Regions from separate parts of the Tardiphaga sp. vice154 genome, predicted to be linked through region 3. Evidence: predicted binding sites of a transcription regulator. Region 3 holds the regulator's gene; each other region holds the start of a gene.
The links. Region 3 encodes LexA, which represses DNA repair genes until DNA is damaged. Its sites were predicted from a motif close to TGTTCNNNNTGTGTTCNG; they were not measured.
Positions count from the first base shown of each region.

Region 1 (7,780 bases), 470 kb from region 3:
CGATGTCCTCCGGGTTCATCTTGCGGCGCCGGAGATAGGGATGCACCATGTCGCCCTGGATCGGGCCGGGCCGCACGATCGCGACTTCGATGACGAGGTCGTAGAAATTCTTCGGCTTCAGCCGCGGCAGCATGTTCATCTGGGCGCGGCTCTCGACCTGGAACACGCCGAGCGACTCGCCCCGCTGCAGCATGGCGAACACCGGTTTCGCATCAAGCGCCTCGGCCTTGATGTCGCGCAGCTCGAAGCGCTGGCCCTTGTGCTGCTGGATCAGATCGAAACATTTGCGGATGCAGGTCAGCATGCCCAGCGCGAGAATGTCGACCTTCATCATCTTCAGCGTGTCGACGTCGTCCTTGTCCCATTCGATGAAGGTGCGGTCGTCCATCGCCGCATTGCCGATCGGCACGTAAGAGTCGAGCCGGTCCTGCGTCAGCACGTAGCCGCCGACATGCTGCGACAGATGCCGCGGGAATTCGATCAGCTCGCAGGCCAGCTCGATGGCGCGCGAGATCATCGGATTGGCGGGATCGAGCCCGGCCTGCCGCACCTGCATCTCGTTGAGGCCGCGGCCCCAGCTTCCCCACACGGTATCGGCCAGCGCCGACGTCACGTCCTCGGTGAGCCCCAGCGCCTTGCCGACGTCGCGGATCGCCGAGCGCGGGCGGTAGTGGATCACGGTGGCGATGATCGCGGCGCGATGCCGGCCGTAGCGGCGATAGACATATTGCATCACCTCCTCGCGGCGGATGTGCTCGAAGTCGACGTCGATGTCCGGCGGCTCCAGCCGCTCCTTGGAGATGAAGCGCTCGAACAGCAGGTCGACCTCGGCGGGGTTCACCGAGGTGATGTCGAGCATGTAGCAGACCGCCGAATTCGCCGCCGAACCGCGCCCCTGGCACAGGATGTTCTGGCCGCGCGCGAACTGCACGATGTCGTGCACGGTGAGGAAGTAATGCGCGTAGTTCAGCTCGGCGATCAGGCGCAGCTCCTTCTTCAGCGTCGCCTCGAGCTTCGCGTCGACCGTGTTCGGGAAATGCTTCGCGTAGCCTTCCCAGGTCAGATCCTCGAGATGCTGCTGCGCGGTCTTGCCGGAGGGCACCGGCTCGTCGGGATATTGATATTTCAACTGGTCGAGCGAGAACGTGATGCGACCGGCAAAGCGCATCGTCTCGGCGATGGCGTCCGGCGCGTCGCGGAACAGCCGGACCATCTCGGCGGCCGGCTTCATGAAGCGCTCGGCATTGGCCTCGAGCTTCGTGCCGATGGTTTCGATGGTCGCCTTCTCGCGGATGCAGCTCAGCACGTCCTGGATCGGGCGGCGGTCGGGATGATGGTACAGCACCTCGTTGGTGGCGAGCAGCGGCACCCGCGCGGTGTCGGCGACGCGCTGCAGCAGCGCCAGGCGGCGGCGATCGTCGCCGCGATACAGGATGCTCGCCGCCAGCCACACGCCATCGGCTTGGCTGGCTTTCAATTGCGCCAGTACAACCAGCGCCACAGCCGTCTCGAAACGATGCGGCAGCGTCAGCACCAGCAATTGGCCTTCGGCGAAGTCCAGCAGATCGCCGAGCGCGAGGTGGCATTCGCCCTTGCCGGCGGCGCGCTTGCCCCGCGTCAGCAACTGGCACAGCAGTCCATAGGCGTCGCGGTCTTTCGGGTAGATCAGGATATCCGGCGTGCCGTCGGCGAACACCAGCCGCGATCCGATCAGCAGTTTTGGCTTATGCACGACCTCGTCATTGTCGAGTTCATTATAGGCCCGCACCACGCCGGCCAGCGTGTTGTGATCGGCGAGGCCGATGACGGGAATGCGCAGTTCGCTGGCCTGGTGTACGTAGTCACCCGGATGCGACCCGCCGCGCAGGAACGAGAAATTCGTGGTAATGCCGATCTCGGCGTAGTCATTCACGCGAACAGTCCGTGCATGAACCAGTCGGGCGACACCGGTAGGCCCTCTTCGGAGATTTTCTCGCGACCATAGAGGCCGTCGCGGTACAGCCAGAACCGCAGACCGGCCTCGTCCTCGACGCGAAAATAGTCGCGCGTGAGGAGTTCGCCGTGCGATCGCCACCATTCCATCGCGACGCGCTCCGGCCCTTCGGCGCGCACCACGGCATGCGTTGCGCGGCGCCAGCGGAATTGCGCGGGCGGGCCGTCCGGCACGCCGGCGATCACCTTGATGAGTTCGGGATACGCGAACAGCCGCAGCGGCCGCAACGGCGGCTCGTCCGGCGCGCGCGCCGGCCACACCGCTTGCGAGGCGACGATCAACTGATGCTGCGCCGGCGCCATCGCCATCGCGCGCTCCGGAATATGGGTGTCGACCGGCAGGTGCACGACGACGCGCTTCGCGCCGATCCGCGCCGCGATGCGGTCGATCAGCGCGGCCAACTCGTCATTGTCGTGCACATTGGCGTCGAGGTCGCGCTGCTGCTGCACCACGATCTCGGTGCGCCCCGCCGACAGCCGAATGAGGTCGAAGCCGAAGCCGGGATCGAGCGGATCGGCGATCGAATCCAGCCGCTCGCGGAACAATCGCTCGATCACCGCGACCTTGGTCACGGCCTGCCCGGTCTCCACCGTGATCGAGCGCACCGCGCCGTCGGTGCGGAAGAAGCTGGCTTCCAGCCGTCGCGCGCCCTTGCCCTGTTTGTCCATCGCGCCGACCAGCATCGCGGCGAGGCTCGACAACGTCGCGGCGATCACGCCGTCGGTCGCGACCGGTTCGGGAAAGCGTTTTTCGACGATGTAATCCGGCAGCGGTTTTCGCGGGGAGATTGGCGCATCAGATTGCCCGAGCGCCTGCTCGAGCAGCGTCGTGAATTCCGCGCCGAACCGCGCGGTGATCTCGTGGCGCGCGCGCGAGGCGACGTCGCCGATGGTCTTCAGCCCGGCGCGGCGCAGCCCGCGCGTGATCGCCTCTGCGGCGCCGAGCGTGAACACCGGCAACGCCTTGACCGCCTCGGCCTCCGCGCCGTCCGCAATGATCCGGCCGTGGCTGTTGCGGCTCAGCGTGCGCGCGCAAATCGAGGTGCCGGCGATCGAAGCACTCACGACAAAGCCCTGCGCGGCCAGCGCGGCGCACAGCATCTGCATCAAGGCCGCCTCGCCACCGAACAGATGCGCGCAGCCGGTGATGTCGAGAAACAACGCGTCCGGCCCGTCGAGCGCCACCAAGGGCGTGAAGCGGTCGCACCAGTCGGCGATGTGGTTGAGCAGCAGCCGGTCGGCGGCGGGATCGGAGTCGAACACCTGGATGTCCGGGCACATCGCGCGGGCATTGGCCAGCGGCAGGCCGACTTCGAGTCCGAGTTTGGCCGCCGCATGATCGAGTGCCGCGATCTGCAGCGCGTTGCTGTGCTTGGCGACAACGATGACCGGGTTGGCTTTTTGGTTGGACGCGTTTTCTTCGCGCGAACCGGTCCCCACTTCGCTCGAAAACGCTTTGTTATCCGGCGCGCCGCTGCGCGTGCGCAGCCGCTGCAGGCGGTCGGTGGGCAGCCGTGGCAGGAACAGGCTGAGCATACGTCGCTTCACGGAAAACACACTCATCAGACTTCCATTCCATGATCCATTGGCCGTTCGGGCCATGACGATTGCGAACCAGTTGCGCGTCCAGCATCGGCGCGCCCCATACCTGCCAGGCATTGCCGGGCGGCGAATGCGCCGAGCGCACGATCCATCTGGTTTCTGCGGTCGACGCCGTCGGCATCGCCGCGACGCGCAACAACAACGCCGTGACGCCGGAGCCGCGCGCCGCCAGCGTCAGCTTGCGGCTGGCGACCAGATCGAACTGCCTGCTCTCGCCAAAACTCTCCAGCACCACGCCGCCCAGCGCGTCGCAGGCGAGAGCGTCCGCGGTGGTGCGCAACGCCGTCTCGACATCGGGCGCGCGCACCGTGACGAGGCCGCGCGGATCGAGCCCGAGTTCGTTCCAGCCACTCATCGCGAGTGCGCCAGTCTCGCGCTCGGCAAAATCCTGCCGGATCCACAGCAGCGGCCGGTCCGGGCTGATGCGTCGCGCGAGACCCGCGATGAAGCCGGTCGCCGCGGCACTCTGGCGTCCCTCGCAGAACACCTCGTGCAGCGCGCCGCGCGCCAGCCCGCCCTTCAATGCGGCATCGGCCTCGGCATGGCCCAGTGGAACCCGATCGGGCGCGTAGGTATCCGAATGCGTCTCGACGCGTTCGATGCTGCCGCGCAGATGCGCAAGCATGGTTGTGCGATCGCCGCTCATGCGTCGCTCCTCAGATTGCCAGTAATTCAGATGTTTAGAGAACCAAAGACTGGCTCAATTGTTCATGCTATGTTCTATTATAAAGCTAAGAGGGTCGGCGGAGTCAACGCGATTCAGACCGGCCGACCGAAGCAATTTTTTACGTCAATGGAATCAAAGGGATTCAAATAATGGACGTGCAACGCAAGCTGGCGATCCTGGCGGATGCCGCCAAATATGATGCGTCCTGCGCGTCCAGCGGCAGCGAGCGCAAGGACAGCCGCGACGGCAAGGGCGTGGGTTCGACCGCGCCGGGCATGGGGATCTGCCATTCCTATGCGCCCGACGGCCGTTGCATCTCGCTGTTGAAGATCCTGCTCACCAATGCCTGCAACTACGATTGCCTGTATTGCGTCAACCGCGCCTCGAGCAACGTACAGCGCGCCCGCTTCACGGTCGACGAGGTGGTCACGCTGACGCTCGACTTCTATCGCCGCAACTACATCGAGGGCCTGTTCCTGTCGTCGGGCATCATCAAGAACCCGGACTACACGATGGAACAGGTCGTCGCGGTCGCGCGAAAACTGCGCGAGCGGCATTTCAAGGGCTACATCCATCTCAAGACGATCCCGGAAGCCGACGAGGCGCTGATCACCGAGGCAGGCCTTTATGCCGACCGGCTCAGCATCAACATCGAGGTGCCGGAAGAAGCCAGCATGGCGACGCTGGCGCCGGAGAAGGACGTCCGCGCCATCCGCCGCACCATGGGCCGGCTGCGGCTGAAGCTCGACGAGGCGCGCGAGGCGAAGAAGATCACGCCGCGCGGCAATGTCGGCCCGCGCTTTGCGCCGGCGGGACAGAGCACGCAGATGATCATCGGCGCGGATGCCGCGACCGACCAGACCATCATCTCGACCTCGGCCAACCTCTACGGCTCCTACAAACTGAAGCGCGTCTATTACTCCGCGTTCAGCCCGATCCCGGATTCCAGCCGTGCGCTGCCATTGCGCGCGCCGCCCCTGATCCGCGAGCACCGCCTCTACCAGGCCGACTGGCTGATGCGGTTCTACGGTTTCGATGCCGACGAGATCGTCAGCGCCGACGACGGCATGCTGTCCCTGGACATGGACCCCAAACTCGCCTGGGCGCTGCGCAACCGCGAGCGCTTCCCGCTCGACGTCAACAAGGCGAGCCGCGAGGATTTGCTGCGCGTACCGGGCTTCGGCGCCAAGGCAGTGGACCGCATCATCGCAACGCGGCGCATCAGTTCGATCCGCGTCGGCGACCTCGCCAAACTGCACATCCCGCGGAACAAGGCGCTGCCGTTCATCGTTCTCCCCGATCACCGGCCCGCGGTGCATCTGCTCGACGGCGCGCACCTCGCCGCGCGCTTCAAGCCGAAAGCGACACAGCTGGGGTTCGGGTTTTAGAGAAAACCGATGCACTTCATCACCCTCGACAGCGAAACCGACTTCAACGGCTGGCGCAAGGCCGCGCGGACCCTGGCGCTCAACAATATCAAGCCGGAAGACGTCACCTGGTCGGCGCCGACAGACGAGCCCGAACTGTTCGCCGCGCCGCGCGAAACGCCGCCGCTGGAAACGCCGGCCGGCACCTTCAACGTCTCCGCGAGTTTCGTCGATCTCGCCAGAACCGTGATCCTGCACAGCGCCCCCGAACGCTTCGCTTTGCTCTACCGCGTGCTGTGGCGGCTGCGCTCGAACCACGAGCTGTTGCAGGTCGCGACCGATCCCGACATCGCGAAGCTCCACGCGCTGTCAAAGGCGGTACGCCGCGACAAGCACAAGATGACGGCCTTCGTGCGCTTTCGCGAGATCGGCCGCGAACCGAAGTCGCGCTTCGTCGCCTGGTTCGAGCCCGAGCATCACATCGTCGAAGCCACCACGCCGTTTTTCACGCGCCGCTTCGCCGACATGGCGTGGTCGATTCTCACGCCGGACGTCTGCGCGCATTGGGATGGCCATGCCGTCTCGATCACGCCGGGCGTGCCGAAATCCGACGCGCCAAGCGAGGACCGGCTGGAAGAGACCTGGCTGACCTATTACGCCTCGATCTTCAATCCGGCGCGGCTGAAGACCAAGGCCATGCAGTCGGAGATGCCGAAGAAATACTGGAAGAACCTGCCGGAGGCCGCCTTGATCCGGCCGCTGATCGAGCAGGCCGAGAAACTCAGCGGCGCGATGATCGCAAGCCCGCCCACCGAACCGAAACGCCTGCAGCACCGGGAGGCGCCGATGCCGAAACGGGTTCACGCCGACACCGAAAGCATCGCGGCGCTGCGCGACGAGGCCAGCCATTGCCGGATGTGCGAGTTGTGGAAGGACGCGACGCAGACCGTGTTCGGCGAAGGCCCGCAAAAGGCCTCGGTGATGATGGTCGGCGAGCAGCCCGGCGACAAGGAGGATCTGGCCGGACACCCCTTCGTCGGTCCGGCCGGGCAGATGCTCGACCGCGCGCTGGCGGAAGCCGGCGTCGACCGCGGCAAGGTCTACATGACGAACGCGGTGAAGCACTTCAAGTTCGTGCCGCGCGGCAAGTTTCGCCTGCACCAGAAGCCGGGCATCGCCGAGATCAAGGCGTGCCGCCCGTGGTACGAGCGCGAGAAGGCCTCGGTGCAGCCCGAGCTGGTGGTGGCGATGGGCGCCACGGCCGCGCATAGCGTGCTGGGCAAGGCCACGCCGATCGCCAAGACCCGCGGCCGCATCCTCGAACTCGATGACAAGACCCGCGTGCTGGTGACGGTGCACCCGTCCTACCTGCTGCGATTGCCGGACGAAGAAGCCCGCGCACGGGAGTATGCGCACTTCGTCGAGGATCTGCGGATTGTGGCGAAACACCTGAGCGAAGCGAAAGCGGCGTAACTCCGCAGCGGCTCTCCATCCTATCGTGTCGTCCCGGCGAACGCCGGGACCCATACACGCTGTCGATATGAAGCGAGAGATCGTTGTGGCAAACGGCGTGTCGCCTCACTGCGGACGGAGGCTATGGGTCCCCGCTTTCGCGGGGACGACAACAGAGGCGTTCGAGCTAAGAGCCTTAGATCACCATCTCCCGCATCACGCGCCGTGCATCGACCTCGAATTCCATGTCCACCACCGGCGGACGCGCATAGTGCCAGGTCAGGCCGGCACGCGCAGCGCCGAGGCGGACCAGTTCGTCGGCGGCGAGCGCGTGGAAATCATGCACGGTGTAGACCTGCGTGCCGGTAACGTCGTTCCAGCCGAAGCCGAGCGCCGACAGCCGCGCCAGAATCTCGGCCATTGTGAAGGTGACCTTCTCGCGAAATCCGTCCGGGCTCATATCGCGGTAGCGCACCAGGCGCTCGGGATAGCCGCCGTCGCCGCCGCGCGACTCGCCGCTGCCGGCGATCACGCAGGTCGGGCTCGCCCCCAGTGCCGGCCGCGTAAAGGAAAAGGCATAGAAGGACGGCTCCGCGGGTGGATCGATCTCCGGGCAGACATTGCTGCGCGCCACCGGATTGTTCTCGCTCGAGCCGTCATAAATTTCCCACTCCACCAGCGTCTTGACGTAATGCCGGTT
Region 1 is NZ_CP041399.1:2,256,416-2,264,195, reverse strand. Features, by position in the region: gene FIU28_RS10500 (error-prone DNA polymerase) at 1-1,912, opposite strand, end outside; gene FIU28_RS10495 (Y-family DNA polymerase) at 1,909-3,555, opposite strand; gene FIU28_RS10490 (ImuA family protein) at 3,452-4,240, opposite strand; gene FIU28_RS10485 (putative DNA modification/repair radical SAM protein) at 4,411-5,649, shown strand; gene FIU28_RS10480 (UdgX family uracil-DNA binding protein) at 5,659-7,101, shown strand; gene cnbZ (2-amino-5-chloromuconate deaminase CnbZ) at 7,277-7,780, opposite strand, start outside.
Region 1: FIU28_RS10490 (ImuA family protein) is a predicted target of LexA. The motif match lies at 4,300-4,317, and genes of this name have one in related genera.

Region 2 (7,780 bases), 540 kb from region 3:
CGCCGGTGAGGCCGGAGCCGATCTGCGACGCGAGGCGAATGCGCTGGCTTTCGCCGCCCGACAGCGTGCCGGAGGCGCGCGCCAGTGTCAGATAGTTGAGGCCGACGTCGAGCAGGAAGGAAAGGCGCTCGCGGATCTCCTTCAGGATGCGCAGCGCGATCTCGTTCTGCTGCTTGTTGAGCATGGTGGGTACGGTGGCGAACCATTCGCCGGCCTTGCGCACCGACATTTCCGAGATCTCGCCGACATGCTTGCCGCCGATCTTGACGGAGAGCGCCTCCGGCTTCAGCCGGTAGCCCGAGCAGGCGTCGCACGGCACGTCGGAAAAATACTTGCCGAGCTCTTCGCGCGCCCATTCGCTTTCGGTCTCGCGGAAGCGGCGATCGATATTGGTGACGACGCCCTCGAACGGCTTCTTGGTGTCGTAGGCGCGCACGCCGTCCTCGTAGGAGAACTTGATCTCGTCGTCGCCGGAACCATGCAGGATGGCGTTCTGCGTCTTCTTCGGCAGATCTTTCCACTTGGTGTCGAGCGTGAACTTGTAGAACTTGCCGAGCGCCGTCAGGGTCTGGATGTAATAGGGCGACGATGACTTCGCCCATGGCGCGATCGCGCCCTTGCGTAGCGTCAGGTCCTTGTCGGGGATCACCAGCTCGGCATCGATGGTCTGCTCGACGCCGAGGCCGCCGCATTTCGGGCAGGCGCCGTAGGGGTTGTTGAACGAGAACAGCCGCGGTTCGATCTCGGGGATGGTGAAGCCCGAGACGGGGCAGGCGAATTTCTCCGAAAACAGGATGCGCTCGGCGCCGGTCTTGTCGTGGATCTTGGCGACCTTCTTGTCGGCCTTCTTGTTGTCTTCGACAGGCGCGGACGGCGGCGCGTCGGCATATTCGATCACGGCCAGACCTTCGGCCAGTTTCAGCGCGGTCTCGAAGCTCTCGGCGAGGCGCTGGCCGATATCCGGGCGCACCACGATCCGATCGACGACGACGTCGATGTCGTGCGGAAATTTCTTGTCGAGCACCGGGGCCTCGGCCAGTTCATGAAAGCTGCCGTCGATCTTGATGCGCTGGAATCCCTTCTTGAGGTATTCCGCCATCTCCTTGCGATATTCGCCCTTGCGGCCGCGCACCACCGGCGCCAGCAGATAGAGCCGTGTGCCTTCCGGCAGCGCCAGCACACGGTCGACCATCATCGACACGGTCTGGCTCTCGATCGGCAGGCCGGTGGCCGGCGAGTAGGGCACGCCGACCCGCGCCCAGAGCAGGCGCATATAGTCGTAGATCTCGGTGACGGTGCCGACCGTCGAGCGCGGATTTTTCGAGGTGGTCTTCTGCTCGATGGAAATGGCGGGCGACAGGCCGTCGATCTGGTCGACGTCCGGCTTCTGCATCATTTCCAGGAACTGGCGGGCATAGGCAGACAGCGATTCGACGTAGCGGCGCTGGCCCTCGGCATAGATCGTGTCAAAAGCCAGCGAGGACTTGCCGGAGCCGGACAGGCCGGTGAACACCACCAGCTTGTCGCGCGGGATCTCGAGATCGACGTTCTTCAGATTGTGCTCGCGCGCGCCGCGGATGGTAATGTTGCGCAGCGCCGAGCCGACCGGCTGCCGCTTGGCCTTGATGATCTCGTCCATGACAAATCCCCGGCGCATCAGGCGCGCCGAATCCGGGCTGGTATCGCCGGGCATGCCGGGATCAAACGCCAATTGACTGACTTCGGAACATAGGAAGAACGAGGGGAGATTTCCAGTGCCCGGCGAAAATCATCAACGGATTGTTGGCGATCGGGTTGCAGGGGTGGGCAGGACGACCGCGTCCCCGCAAACAGAAAGGCCGGCTCGAGAGCCGGCCTTCGTATCGAAACTGCGGTTGGCTCAGTAGCGGCCGACGGCGGGGCCGCCCCAGCGGTAGTTGATGCGGGCGGTGACAAGATCGACATCGCCGCTGATCCGGTCGTTGGCGTAGAAGACGCCAGCCGGGGTGGTGAAGCGGGCATCGCGGCCATCGAGGAAGATGTGGTCATAGGCCACCGCGAACGACCAGTTCGGGGTGAAGCCATATTCCAGCCCGACGCCGATCACGCCGCCCCAGCGGGTGTTGCTGCTGGCCGTCGCCAACAGCAATCCCGTTGCGGCGTTGACCGAGGAGTACTCCTCATTGACCACGGCGGCGCCGCCCTTCACGTACAGCAGCGTGTTGTTCCAGGCATAGCCGATCTGACCGGTGAACAGCCCGAAGGCATCGATCTTGGAGCGGTTCGCGATCAGCGGGAACGGGGTGCTGACATTTCTGCCCTTGAAGTCAGCCCAGTTGCCCTGGGCTTCCAGGCCGTAGACCCAGGAAGCGTTCTGCCAACGGTAGCCGATCTGGCCGCCCGCGGTGCCGCCGTCGGCGTCGTGACAGCCTTCGCCGACGTTAGCCGCGCCGGTCGGAACGCCCGCAACGGTCGACGGGATGAAATCCCAGCACTTGCTGGCCGAGCCGTAGCCGCCGTTACCGCCGATGTAGAAACCCGACCAGTCATAGACCGCGGCGATCATCGGCGGCGCTTTGGTATAGGTCCGCCGGGCGAGGTCGGCGGCGGAAGCAGAAGTCGCTGTGCCCAAGGCAGCCAGTGCGACGGTGGCGAGGAAAAGTTTTTTCATTTCAAATTCTCCTGTTCATGTCGCTTCGTTCCCCCGAAGCGATCCCCAAGGCGCGAGCGCCGTATTCGACTCCATCGCGAACTTTGTACCTTAGAGTTGCAGCGCTGTCCGTCACCGCAAAGCCACAGTCGCCGCGGAAATGGCGCGGCTTCTAAGTTAATGAACTATTTCGCATTTTTCTTCGCACTGCAGTGAGGTGTTACGTCAATACTGCTGTCCGAAATGTCAGAAGTCGCTGCGGTGCGCGAATATCCATAAGTCAAGCCGGGCGTTTTGATAGTACGGCCTTGGCTTAAGAACAAAAATAGAACATAGTGGCGCCGATCGCCGGGGATAAGTCGGGGATCGGCGACCTGTCGGGATGCCGGACCGTATAGGATGATGCCGCAGCGGTTGCGGACCGGCCTTGTGGCTGGCGCGATAGCGCAACAGCAATTTCAGTGTGAGTTCAGGAGAGCGGTATGGCGGGCAGCGTAAACAAGGTGATTCTGGTCGGTAATCTGGGCAAGGACCCGGAAGTGCGCCGGATGCAGAACGGCAACCCGGTCGTCAATCTCACCATCGCTACGTCCGACACCTGGCGCGACAAGGCGAGCGGCGAACGCAAGGAAAAGACCGAGTGGCACCGCGTGGTGATCTTCAGCGAGGGTCTCGCCAAGGTCGCCGAGCAGTATCTCAAGAAGGGCGCCAAGGTGTATATCGAAGGCGCGCTGCAGACCCGGAAGTGGACCGATCCGCAGGGCGTCGAGAAGTACTCGACCGAGATCGTGCTGCAGGGCTTCAACTCGACGCTGACGATGCTGGACGGCCGCGCCGGCGGCGGGGCAGGCGCGGGCGGCGGCGGTGACAGCTATGGCGGCGACGACGGCGGCAGCTTCGGCGCCAGCAGCCCGTCGCAGCCGCGCCGCGTCGCGGCGAGCTCGCCGGCCGGCGGTGGCGGCGGCGGTGGTCGCGGCAGCGACATGGACGACGATATCCCGTTCTGATCGCGATTATCAGTTCAGCATTCGAGACACCGGCGCTGCGAGGCGCCGGTGTTTTTCGTAGCCCGGATGACAATCCGGGGCCGGCCCATCCATCCGGTTGAATATCGAGCAGTCCGTTGGTGGGCCCCGGATTGTGATCCGGGCTACACATCAGGCGGAACGCCGGGCTTGACGATGGAACCATCGATGTAAATAGTATTTACATCGATTTCGTTTTCCGGAGTTCCCATGTCGATCGATCCGCTGCTCGATGCCGTCCGCCCGGTCCCGCTGCACGCCTTGGCGGCTTTGGCGGCCTTCGTGCTTGGCGTGGTGCTGCTGGCAGCCCCGAAGGGCAGGCTGCCGCATCGCACGCTGGGCTGGATCTGGGTCGCGCTGATGCTGACCGTGGCGATCAGCGCGCTGTGGATCCAGGGCCATAGCTTCCGGCTCTGGCGCAGCTTCGGGCCGATCCATTTATTGTCGATCGTGGTGCTGGTGACGGCCCCGCTCGGTGTCTGGTACGCGCGCCGGCACAAGGTCGACGCGCATCGCTGGACGATGATTTCGATTTTCACCGGCGCGCTGGTGATCGCCGGCGCGTTCACGCTGGTGCCGGGGCGGATCATGCATGCGGTGGTGTTCGGGCCATAGCCAAGGCGAAGCCCGGCCGCGGGCCGATTCGCGGGTCCCGCGATGGCCGATCGGCAGGTCCGCGGCAAGCCGCGATATCCGGCTCTAAGTGGTTGGAAAAGCGAGGCTAAAATCCAGCTGCGGGGAGCGCACGGGGGTGGCTTGCCGGGCGTTGATGCGCTATATGATTCCCAGCAGAATCTCACCGGAAATCATCCTTGGCCGACACAGACGACAAGAAACCCGGGGAGCCGCCGGCGCCCTCGGATATCCGTCCCGTTTCCATTCTCGACGAGATGAAACGCTCGTATCTCGATTACGCGATGAGCGTGATCGTGGCGCGCGCGTTGCCCGATGCGCGCGACGGCCTCAAGCCCGTGCATCGCCGCATCCTGTACGCGATGTACGAGAACGGCTTCGAATGGAACAAGCCGTACCGCAAGTCGGCGCGTACCGTCGGCGACGTCATCGGTAAGTATCATCCGCATGGCGACCAGTCGGTCTATGACGCGATGGTCCGCATGGCGCAGACCTTCTCGATGCGGGTGCCGTTGATCGACGGCCAGGGCAATTTCGGTTCGGTCGACGGCGATGCCGCCGCCGCGATGCGATACACGGAATCGCGCCTGACCAAGATCGCGCAGTCGCTGCTCGACGATCTCGACAAGGACACGGTCGACTACCAGGACAACTACGACGGCTCGTTTCGCGAACCGCGCGTGCTGCCCGCCAAGTTTCCCAACCTGCTGGTGAATGGCGGCGGCGGTATCGCCGTCGGCATGGCCACCAACATCCCGCCGCACAATCTCGGCGAAGTCATCGACGCCTGCATCGCGCTGATCGACGACCCCTCGCTGACCATCGACGACCTCAACAAGATCATTCCCGGCCCGGACTTCCCGACCGGCGGCATCATCCTCGGCCGCTCCGGCATCCGCCAAGCTTACCTCACCGGCCGCGGCTCCGTCGTGATGCGCGGCAAGGTTTCGATCGAGCCCGCGCGAAAAGACCGCGAAGCGATCATCATCTCGGAAATCCCCTACCAGGTGAACAAGGCCACCATGGTCGAGCGTATCGCCGAACTGGTGCGCGACAAGAAGATCGAGGGCATCTCCGACCTGCGCGACGAATCCGACCGTGATGGTTTCCGCGTGGTGATCGAGCTGAAGCGCGACGTCGTCGCCGACGTGGTGCTGAACCAGCTCTACAAGTTCACCCCGTTGCAGACCAATTTCGGCTGCAACATGGTGGCGCTCGACAATGGTCGCCCGCTGCTGATGAACCTGCAGGATCTCTTGCGGATATTCGTCGCGTTCCGCGAGACCGTGGTCACCCGGCGCACCAAATTCCTGCTCAACAAGGCGCGCGACCGCGCCCATATCCTTGTCGGCCTCGCCATCGCGGTGGCGAATATCGACGAAGTCATTCGTGTGATTCGTACCTCGCCGGATCCGGCGACCGCGCGCGACATCCTGATGGAGCGGCACTGGCCGGCGCAGGACGTGGCCACGATGATCACTTTGATTGACGATCCGCGCCATCGCCTCGCCGAAGACGGCACCGCGCGATTGTCGTTCGAGCAGGCGAAGGCCATTCTCGACCTGCGTCTGGCCCGCCTGACGGCGTTGGGCCGCGAGGAAATTTCCGAAGAGCTCGACAAGCTCGCGGTCGAGATCGCCGACTATCTCGAAATCCTGCGCTCGCGCGCCCGCGTCCAGACCATCATCAAGGACGAACTCACCGCGGTTAAGTCGGAATTCGCGACGCCGCGCAAGACCGTGATCATCGAGCAGGAAGGCGAGGTCGAGGACGAGGATTTGATCCAGCGCGAGGACATGGTGGTGACGGTGTCGCACCATGGCTACGTCAAGCGCGTGCCGCTCTCGACCTACCGCGCGCAGCGCCGCGGCGGCAAGGGACGTTCCGGCATGGCGACGCGGGACGAGGATTTTGTCGCGCGGCTGTTCGTCGCCTCGACGCATACGCCAGTGTTGTTCTTCACGTCGCGCGGCCAAGTCTATAAGGAGAAGGTCTGGCGGCTGCCGATAGCGCCGCCGAACGGCCGCGGCAAGGCGCTGATCAACATCCTGCCGCTGGAGCAGGGCGAGCGCATCACCACCATCATGCCGCTGCCCGAGGACGAGGCGACCTGGGAAACGCTCGACGTGATGTTCGCCACCACCGGCGGCAATGTGCGGCGCAACAAGCTGTCGGACTTCGTCGATGTCCGTCGCTCCGGCATCATCGCGATGAAGCTGGACGAGGGCGAGGAGATCGTCGACGTGCAGATCGCCACCGAGCACGACGACGTGCTGCTGACCGCCGCGGGCGGCCAGTGCATCCGCTTCCCGGTTACCGACGTGCGCGTATTCCAGGGCCGCTCGTCGATGGGCGTGCGAGGCATCTCGCTGCCGGCCAACGACAAGCTCATCTCGCTCACCATCCTGCGGCATCTCGATGCCAATTCAGAGGAACGCGCCGCCTATCTGCGCCGCGCCAATGCGGTGCGCCGCGGCGGCAATGACGAACGCGGCGTGGTCGAGGAAGAGGCTGCCGCCACGGCGGCCGAGTCGGAGGAGGCGACGGCGGCGATCGAGCTCGGCGAGCAGCGTTATGTCGAGATGTCGGCGTCGGAGCAATTCGTGCTGACGATCACCGAAAACGGCTACGGCAAGCGCTCGTCGTCGTTCGAGTACCGGACCACGGGGCGCGGCGGCAAGGGCATCGTCGCCATGGCGGTAAACGGCCGCAACGGCAAGCTGGTGGCCTCGTTCCCGGTCGAGGACGACGACCAGATCATGCTGGTGACCAACAAGGGCCAGTTGATCCGCTGCCCGGTTGGCGGCATCCGCATCGTCGGCCGCTCCACCCAAGGCGTCACGGTGTTCAACACCGCGGACGACGAGCTGGTGGTGTCGGTCGAGCACATCGGCGAGGCCGCCGAGGTGGAAGATCCGGAAGCCGGCAACGGCGCCCCGGTGGCCGAGGGCTGAGGCCTCTCCCCGTCATTGCGAGGAGCCCTTGCGACGAAGCAATCCAGTCTTTGCTTGCCGCCTTCTGGATTGCCGCGTCGCTTCGCTCCTCGCAATGACGGGGAGGGGGCAGTGACCTACCCAGGAATCAAAAAGCCCCCGGCGAAACCGGGGGCTTTTTGATGGGATGTTGCGGTGCGAAGGTTACTTGCGCTCGGCGGTGACGAGGCGGGCTTCGCGGATCTTGGCGGTCCGGGTTTCGGCGCGGCGCAGGCAGGAGGCCTCGAAGTTCGGCCAGGCTTGCTCGGAGCAGCTGCGGCCAACCGGCTTGATGTCGAGGCGGTCGCCCTTCGCCAGGGCCACCGGCACGGACGCCTCGACCTTCGGGGCGAAACCCGGGAGAACGGTGAGAGCGGCGGCGATGAAAGCTGCAACGGCAATGGCGGAAATAGCTTTGATCATGACGGTCCCCTGTCGGATGGGCCCTGAGGCCCGGTGTTTTTTCCCTGTCCTGCCTGAATAATCAGGGCCGGTTTCAGGAAGTTGTCGTCGCCACACAA
Region 2 is NZ_CP041399.1:3,268,937-3,276,716, reverse strand. Features, by position in the region: gene uvrA (excinuclease ABC subunit UvrA) at 1-1,639, opposite strand, end outside; gene FIU28_RS15260 (outer membrane protein) at 1,880-2,650, opposite strand; gene FIU28_RS15255 (single-stranded DNA-binding protein) at 3,112-3,636, shown strand; gene FIU28_RS15250 (DUF2306 domain-containing protein) at 3,865-4,269, shown strand; gene gyrA (DNA gyrase subunit A) at 4,467-7,241, shown strand; gene FIU28_RS15240 (hypothetical protein) at 7,425-7,682, opposite strand.
Region 2: FIU28_RS15255 (single-stranded DNA-binding protein) is a predicted target of LexA. The motif match lies at 2,945-2,962, and genes of this name have one in related genera.

Region 3 (7,780 bases):
TGCTCACCGAACTGGTGCGCGGCGGCCATGTCTCTGGCTGGGACGATCCGCGGATGCCGACTTTGGCCGGGCTGCAACGCCGCGGCGTGCCGGCCGCAGCCCTGCGCGAATTCGTCAAGCGCATCGGCGTGGCCAAGGCCAACTCGACGGTCGGCATCGACATGTTCGACTTCGCCGTGCGCGAGACGCTGAACCGCACCGCGCAGCGCCGCATGGCGGTGCTGAAGCCGCTCAAGGTGGTCATCGAGAACTATCCGGAAGGGCAGGTCGAGGAGCTCGACGCCGTCAACCATCCGGAGGACGAGACACTGGGGTCACGCAAGATACCGTTCGGCCGCGAACTGTACATCGAGCACGACGACTTCATGGAAGAGCCACCGAAGAAATTCTTCCGGATGGCGCCGGGCCGCGAGGTGCGGCTGCGCTACGGCTATTTCATCACCTGCCGCGAGGTGATCAAGAATGCGTCCGGTGAAGTGATCGAACTGCGCTGCACGTACGATCCTGAAACCCGCGGCGGCAACGCGCCGGACGGCCGTAAGGTCAAGGCGACCATTCACTGGGTCGCCGCGGCCAAGGCCGTGCCGGCCGAGGTGCGGGTGTACAATCTGCTGTTCACCGCGCCGCAGCCGGACGCGGCCAATTTTGCTGCGCAGATCAATCCGGAATCGCTGGAGACGCTGACCGGCTGCATGGTCGAGCCGGCGCTGGCATCGGACAATTCGGACGCCGCCGTGCAGTTCGAGCGCCAGGGCTATTTCTGCCGCGACAAGGATTCCGCGCCGGGCAAGTTGGTGTTCAACCGCACGGTGGGATTGAGGGACAGTTACGCCAAGGCGACCTGAACTGTCATTCCGGGGCGCGGGCGGCGGTAGCCGACCGCGAACCCGGAATCCCGAATTGTTCATCGTCCCATCTCGGGATTGCCCGCCACTCCAATTGGAGTGGCTGAGGTTCGCTCGCGCTGCAGCGCTCGCGCCCCGGAATGACAACTAGCACTGCAAGCAGTCCCATATTCCCCATCCGTTCCCGTAGTCGACCGGTAATTCCTTCCGCTAGCATGCTGGCGGGAACAGCCGGGCGACGGCGATGGCAAACCGCAACATCAACCAACCGCGCGCGCATGCCGGCACCTGGCCGCCGCAGGCGGTGCCGTCGGCTGGTACTGCGCGGCCGGGCACGCGGCTCTGGCAGACCTTAATCGGCACGTTGCAGGCATGGGCGCGCGCGGAAGCCGGGCCGGGGCGGCTGCTGCCCTGGGTGCCGGTCGCGTTCGGTGCCGGCATCGCGCTGTACTTCGCCGCCGAGCACGAGCCGGTGGCCTGGGTCGCGGCGTCGACAGCGGCCGTCCTCGCCATTGCCGCGTTCCTGTCGCGCCGGCAAAAGTGGTTTCCGCTTATCGTGATGCTCGCCGCGATTGCGGCAGGCTTCGCGATTGTCACGCTGAAGACGGCGCGGATTGCGCACGCCGTGCTGGCGAAGCCGCTCTACGGCGTGGCGCTCACCGGCTACGTCGAAACGCATGAAGAGCGCGAGCGCACCGATCGCTTCGTTCTGCGGGTGACGACGATGGAGAGCCCGCGTTCGCAGGTGCGGCTCGAACGGGTGCGGCTGTCGGTGCGCAAGGGCGCCGCACCTGCGGTGGGCAGTTTCGTCCAGTTGAAAGCGCGGCTGCAGCCGCCGCTGCAGCCGTTACGACCCGGCAGCTACGACTTCGGTCGCGACCTGTACTTCCAGGGCATCGGCGCCTCCGGCTTCGTCACCGGCAGCATCAAGGCAGTCGATCCGCCGAATGTGCCGGGCTGGCGGTTGCGCTACGCCGCGACCATGCAGGGCTTTCGCGATGCGATCGACGCGCGCATCCGCACCGTGCTGTCCGGCGACGCCCGCGCCATCGCCACCGCGCTGTTGACCGGGCGGCGCGACGCGATCTCGCCGGAGGTCAATGATGCGATGTTTGTCTCGGGGCTCGGCCACGTCTTGTCGATCTCCGGCTATCACATGGCGGTGGTCGCCGGCGTGGTGTTCTTTACGGTGCGCGCGCTACTGGCGCTGATCCCCGCGTTTACCGTGACCTTTCCGATCAAGAAATATTCGGCTGCCGCGGCCCTCGCCGCGGCGCTGTTCTATCTGTTGCTGTCGGGCGCGGAGGTGGCGACGCAGAGATCGTTCTTCATGACGGCGGTGGTGCTGCTCGCGATCATGGTCGATCGCCGCGCCATCACCTTTCGCACGTTGGCGGTGGCGGCGATGATCGTGCTGGTCGCGATGCCGGAAGCCTTGGTGCATCCGAGCTTCCAGATGTCGTTTGCCGCGACATTGGGACTGGTGGCGCTGGTGCAGGGCGGCGTGCCGGTCCTCTTGGCATCGCCGGACCATTCCGCAACGGCGCGCGCCGCGCTCTGGGGCGGTCGCGAGATCATCCTGCTGACGCTGGCGTCGCTGGTCGCCGGCCTCGCCACCACGCCCTATGCGGCGTTTCATTTTCACCGCGTGACGCCGTATGGCGTTTTCGCCAATCTGCTGGCGATGCCGGTGGTCTCCGTGCTGGTGATGCCGGCCGGACTGCTCGGGCTGGCCGCGATGCCGTTCGGTTTCGACGGCGTGTTCTGGCGGCTGATGGATGTCGGCATCCAATGGATGATCGTGGTGACGCAATGGGTCGCGGCCTTGCCGGGAGCCATCGGACGGGTCGCCGCGTTCGGGCAGGGGCCGCTGATCGCCGCGACGCTGGGGATCATCCTGCTCGGGCTGCTGCGCACGCCGCTGCGCTGGATCGGCGCCGGTGTGCTGGCGCTATCGATTGCCGCGGTGCTCACGGTCAAGATGCCGGACGTGTTGATATCAAATGACGGCCACCACGTCGCGGTTCGCGGCCGCGATGGACGGCTGCAATGGATGCGCAGCACCAAGGATACGTTTTTGCAGAAAGAGTGGCTCGGGGCCGACGCCGATCCGCGGCTGCCGAATGAGGCGTCGCTCGGCCACGGCGTGGCATGCGATGTCGCGGGATGCGTCGCGGCGCTGGCCGATGGGGCTCTGGTTGCGCTGGCGCTGCAGCCCGACGCTTTTGCCGATGACTGCGCGCAAGCGGTGCTGATCGTCACGTCAAATCAGCCGCCGGCCAATTGCGCCGCAAAGGTGATCGATGCGGAAACCCTGCGGGCCAGCGGCGCACTGATTTTGCGCCGAAGCGGCGACGGATTTGCAACCACCGCCGTCCGGCCGAAAGGCGTCAACCGGCCGTGGTCGGGCGCAGTGCCTGATGCCGCCGAACCATCAAGCGCTGCAGGACGGGGCAACCGCCCGGTCGATGCGACGCCGGCCGAAGCCGACGTGCAGGCCGATGATTCCGCTGCTCAGTAGCGGCGATAGATCCCGACCAGCTTGCCCTGGATGCGAACCCGGTTCGGCGGCAGGATGCGGACTTCGTAGGCGTCGTTAGCGGGCTCCAGCGCGATCGAGGCGCCGCGGCGGCGGAAGCGCTTCAAGGTGGCTTCCTCCTCGTCGATCAGCGCGACCACGATGTCGCCGGTATCGGCGCTCTCGTTTTTCTGGATCAGCGCCATGTCGCCATCGAGGATGCCGGCGTCCTGCATCGAGTCACCGCGCACTTCCAGCGCGTAGTGCTCGCCGGTGCCGAGCATGTCGGGGGGTACGCTGATGGTGTGGCTGCGGGTCTGCAGCGCCTCGATCGGCGTACCCGCGGCGATGCGGCCCATCACCGGGACGGCCACCGAGCGGCGGCTGTCTTCCTCGTAATCGCCGTTGCCGTTGTTGTTGCCATTGCCGGTCGACAAGGGTCGCACCTTGCCGAGCGTGCCTTCGATGACGCTGGGCGTGAAGCCACGGCGGCCGGTGGCAGGTGCTGCGGCGCCGCCGAGTTCGGGCAGCTTGATGACTTCGATGGCGCGCGCCCGGTTCGGCAGCCGGCGGATGAAGCCGCGCTCTTCAAGCGCCGTGATGAGGCGGTGGATACCGGATTTGGAGCGCAGGTCGAGCGCGTCCTTCATCTCGTCGAAGGACGGCGGCACGCCGGCTTCCTTGAGCCTTTGGTCGATGAATTTCAGAAGTTCATACTGTTTGCGCGTGAGCATCTGGAGCCATCCTTGGTTGACGGGATCAGCCGCCGCATCATCATCGTCGGTTTCAGGACCGGGCAAAGCCACGACATCTCGAAACAAATCATGAACGAACACTATCTGTTCCATATGTGTTCCGCAACGCTTAAATTCCGGTCAACAAAACCGCAAGAGGGCTCAGATCGGCAATCGCACAAACTCGCAAAGCGAACCCTTGGGCGCCGCCACAGCGAACGGCCGACGGATCAGAAGTCCTTGCGCGGCAGCGAGATTTCCCAACAAGGAGGAGTCCTGCCTGGATACCGCCGTCGCGATCACGCTACCGTCGTCGCCCGGCGTCAGCACCGCGCGCAGATAATCTTCGCGCTGATCATTGGCGGCAAGATCGCGACCGACCCGACCCGATTCGATGGCATGGGCGACCTGCGCGCGGCCGGACAGCGCGCGAATCAACGGCACCATGAACAGGAAGGCGCAGACATAGGACGACACCGGATTGCCGGGCAGGCCGATCACCCGCATCGCGCCGCGCCGTCCGTTCATCATCGGCTTGCCCGGCCGCATCGCGATCTTCCAGAACGCCATCTCGACGCCGGCGGCCTCCAGCGAGGGCTTGACCAGATCGTGGTCGCCGACCGAGGCGCCACCGGTAGTGACGAGGATATCGGCGCCTGCGTCGATCGCACGCTGGATCGCCGAGGCGGTCGATTCCAGCGTGTCGGCGGCGATGCCGAGATCGATCACCTCGGCGCCTTCGGCGCGCGCCAGGGCGCGAAGCGCAAAGCCGTTGGACAGGACGATCTGGCCGGGGCCGGGGATGGCGCCGGGCAGCACCAGTTCGTCGCCGGTGGCGAGTACGGCGATCACCGGGCGGCGGCGCACCGGCAGTTCGGGGTGGTTCATGCCGGCGGCGAGCGACAGATCGCGATCGGTGAGGCGCTGCCCGGCGCGCAGCAGAACGTCGCCTTCAGCGAAATCGATGCCGGCCGCGCGGATGTGCTTCGCCACGGTGGCGGCTTCGTTGATGAGGACGACGGCGCCGTCGCGCGAAGTGTCTTCCTGGATCACGATGGCGTCGGCACCGTCCGGCACGACGCCGCCGGTGAAGATGCGCAGCGCCTCGCCGGCGGCCAGCGCGCGCTCGAACGGCCGGCCGGCGGCGACCTCACCGATCACCGTGAGCCGCGCGCCCATCACGGCATCGGCGGCGCGCACCGCATAGCCGTCCATCGCCGACATCGGCTGCGGCGGCTGCGTCCGATTGGAGGCGATGTCGCGCGCCAGCACGCGGTGGTACGCCGCCTCCAGCGGCACCATTTCCTCGGGCAGGGCGTCGGCGCCCGCGAGAATGGCAGCCATCGCGTCGGCAACCGGCATCAGGGCCATCAGTCAATCTCCAGGCGTCGTGATCAATCGGCGTCGTTGTCGGTGACCAGATAATGGCCCGACTTGCCACCCTTCTTTTCGACGAGATGAAGGCCTTCGATGCGGACGCCGCGCTCGACGGCCTTGATCATGTCGTAGATCGTGAGGCACGCGATCGAAACCGCGGTCAGAGCTTCCATCTCGACGCCGGTGTTGCCCGAGACCTTCACGGACGCGCGGACCCGGCAGCCCGGCAACTTCTTGTCCGGCGTGATATCGAGCGTGACCTTCGACAGCATCAGGGGATGGCACAGCGGGATCAGGTCGGAGGTGCGCTTGGCCGCCATGATGCCGGCGATCCGAGCGGTGCCGAGCACGTCGCCCTTCTTGGCGTTGCCGGAGACGATCAGTTCCAGCGTCGCCTTGCTCATGATCACCAGGCCTTCGGCGACGGCGAGACGCTCCGTTGCCGGCTTGTCGGAGACATCGACCATGCGCGCCTCGCCGGCGGAATCGATGTGGGTGAGGGCGGGGGCGTCGCTCGCGGTGCGCCTCGATTTCTTGCCGGCCATGACTTTGGATCCTGTCTTTGCAAAACGGACTTGCGCGCCGCTGCTCTTTCTTCCCCTCTCCCCTTGTGGGAGAGGGTGGCCGCGCGATAGCGCGGGCGGGTGAGGGGGCGTGTGTTGCACTCCGCAGCTCCCCCTCATCCGACGCCGACTTCGTCGGCGCCACCTTCTCCCACAAGGGGAGAAGGGAAGAAAGCAAGGATGCGACTCACGCCGCGCGTTTCAGCAGCGCCTTGGTCGCGGCCGTAACATCTGCCTGCCGCATCAGGCTTTCGCCGACCAGGAAGGTGGAGATGCCCACGCGCTCGAGGCGGGCGAGGTCGGCGGCTTCAAAAATGCCGCTCTCGCCGACCATCAGGCGGTCTTTCGGGATCATCGGCGCCAGCGTCTCGCTGGTCGCTAGCGTCGTCTCGAAGGTCCGCAGATTGCGGTTGTTGATGCCGATCATCGGGGAGCGCAGGTTTAGCGCGCGCTCCAGCTCCGGCTGGTCGTGGACCTCTAAAAGCACATCCATGCAATGCTCGATCGCGGCATCCTCGATGTCGCGGGCGGCGGCGTCATCGAGCGCCGCCATGATGATCAGGATGCAGTCCGCGCCGTGCGCGCGGGCTTCGACCACCTGATAGGTTTCGAACATGAAATCCTTGCGCAGCACCGGCAGCTTCACGGCGTTGCGCGCCGCGACCATGAAATCGAGGTGGCCCTGGAACGACGGCGTGTCGGTAAGAACCGACAGGCACGCCGCGCCGCCGGCCTCATAGGCCTTCGCCAGCGTGGGCGGGTCGAAGTCTTCGCGGATCAGGCCCTTCGAGGGGGAGGCTTTCTTCACTTCGGCGATCAGCGCGAAGTCGCCCTTGTCGAGCTTTCGGTAGATCGCGGTCATGAAGCCGCGCGGCGGCGACGCGGTCTTGGCCAGCGCTTCCAGCTCGGACAACGGGTGCGCGCGCTTCGCGGCGGCGATTTCCTCGCGCTTGTAGGCCTCGATCTTGGTGAGGATATCGGACATCGCTCAGTCCTTCGCGTTCGAAACCGTGACCAGCCGCTTCAGCTTTTCCAGGGCGGCGCCGCTGTCCAGCGACGTCTGCCCCATCGCTATGCCTTGCTTCAGGTCGGCTGCCTTGCCGGCGACGATCAAGGCCGCGGCAGCGTTGAACAGAGCGACGTCGCGGAACGCGCCGGGCTTGCCGTCGAGCACGGCCTTGAGCGAGATCGCATTCGCCTCGGCGTCGCCGCCGCGCAGCGCGTCGGGGCCGGCGCGGGGCAGGCCGGCGTCTTCCGGCGTAATCTCGAACGAGCGGATCTCGCCGTTCTTCAACTCCGCCACGAAGGTCGGGCCGCTCAGCGTGATTTCATCGAGGCCATCGGAGCCATGAACCACCCAGGCGTGCTTGGAGCCCAGATTCTTCAGCACCTGCGCCAGCGGCAGCACCCATTGCCGCGAGAACACGCCGACCATCTGCCGGGTCACGCCGGCAGGATTGGAGAGCGGGCCGAGCAGGTTGAAGATGGTGCGGGTCGCCAGTTCGACGCGGGTCGGGCCGACGTTCTTCATCGCCGGATGATGCGACGGCGCGAACATGAAGCCGATGCCGGTCTCGGTGATGCAGCGGCCGACGTGGTCAGGCGTGATGTCGATCTTGATGCCGAGCGCGGCCAGCACGTCGGCGGCACCGGAGCGCGACGACAGCGCCCGGTTGCCGTGCTTGGCGACCGGCACGCCGCAGCCGGCGACGATGAAGGAGGCGCACGTCGAGACGTTAACGG
Region 3 is NZ_CP041399.1:2,729,159-2,736,938, forward strand. Features, by position in the region: gene FIU28_RS12750 (glutamine--tRNA ligase/YqeY domain fusion protein) at 1-845, shown strand, start outside; gene FIU28_RS12755 (ComEC/Rec2 family competence protein) at 1,090-3,366, shown strand; gene lexA (transcriptional repressor LexA) at 3,360-4,097, opposite strand; gene FIU28_RS12765 (molybdopterin molybdotransferase MoeA) at 4,260-5,468, opposite strand; gene moaC (cyclic pyranopterin monophosphate synthase MoaC) at 5,492-6,019, opposite strand; gene trpC (indole-3-glycerol phosphate synthase TrpC) at 6,225-7,022, opposite strand; gene trpD (anthranilate phosphoribosyltransferase) at 7,026-7,780, opposite strand, start outside.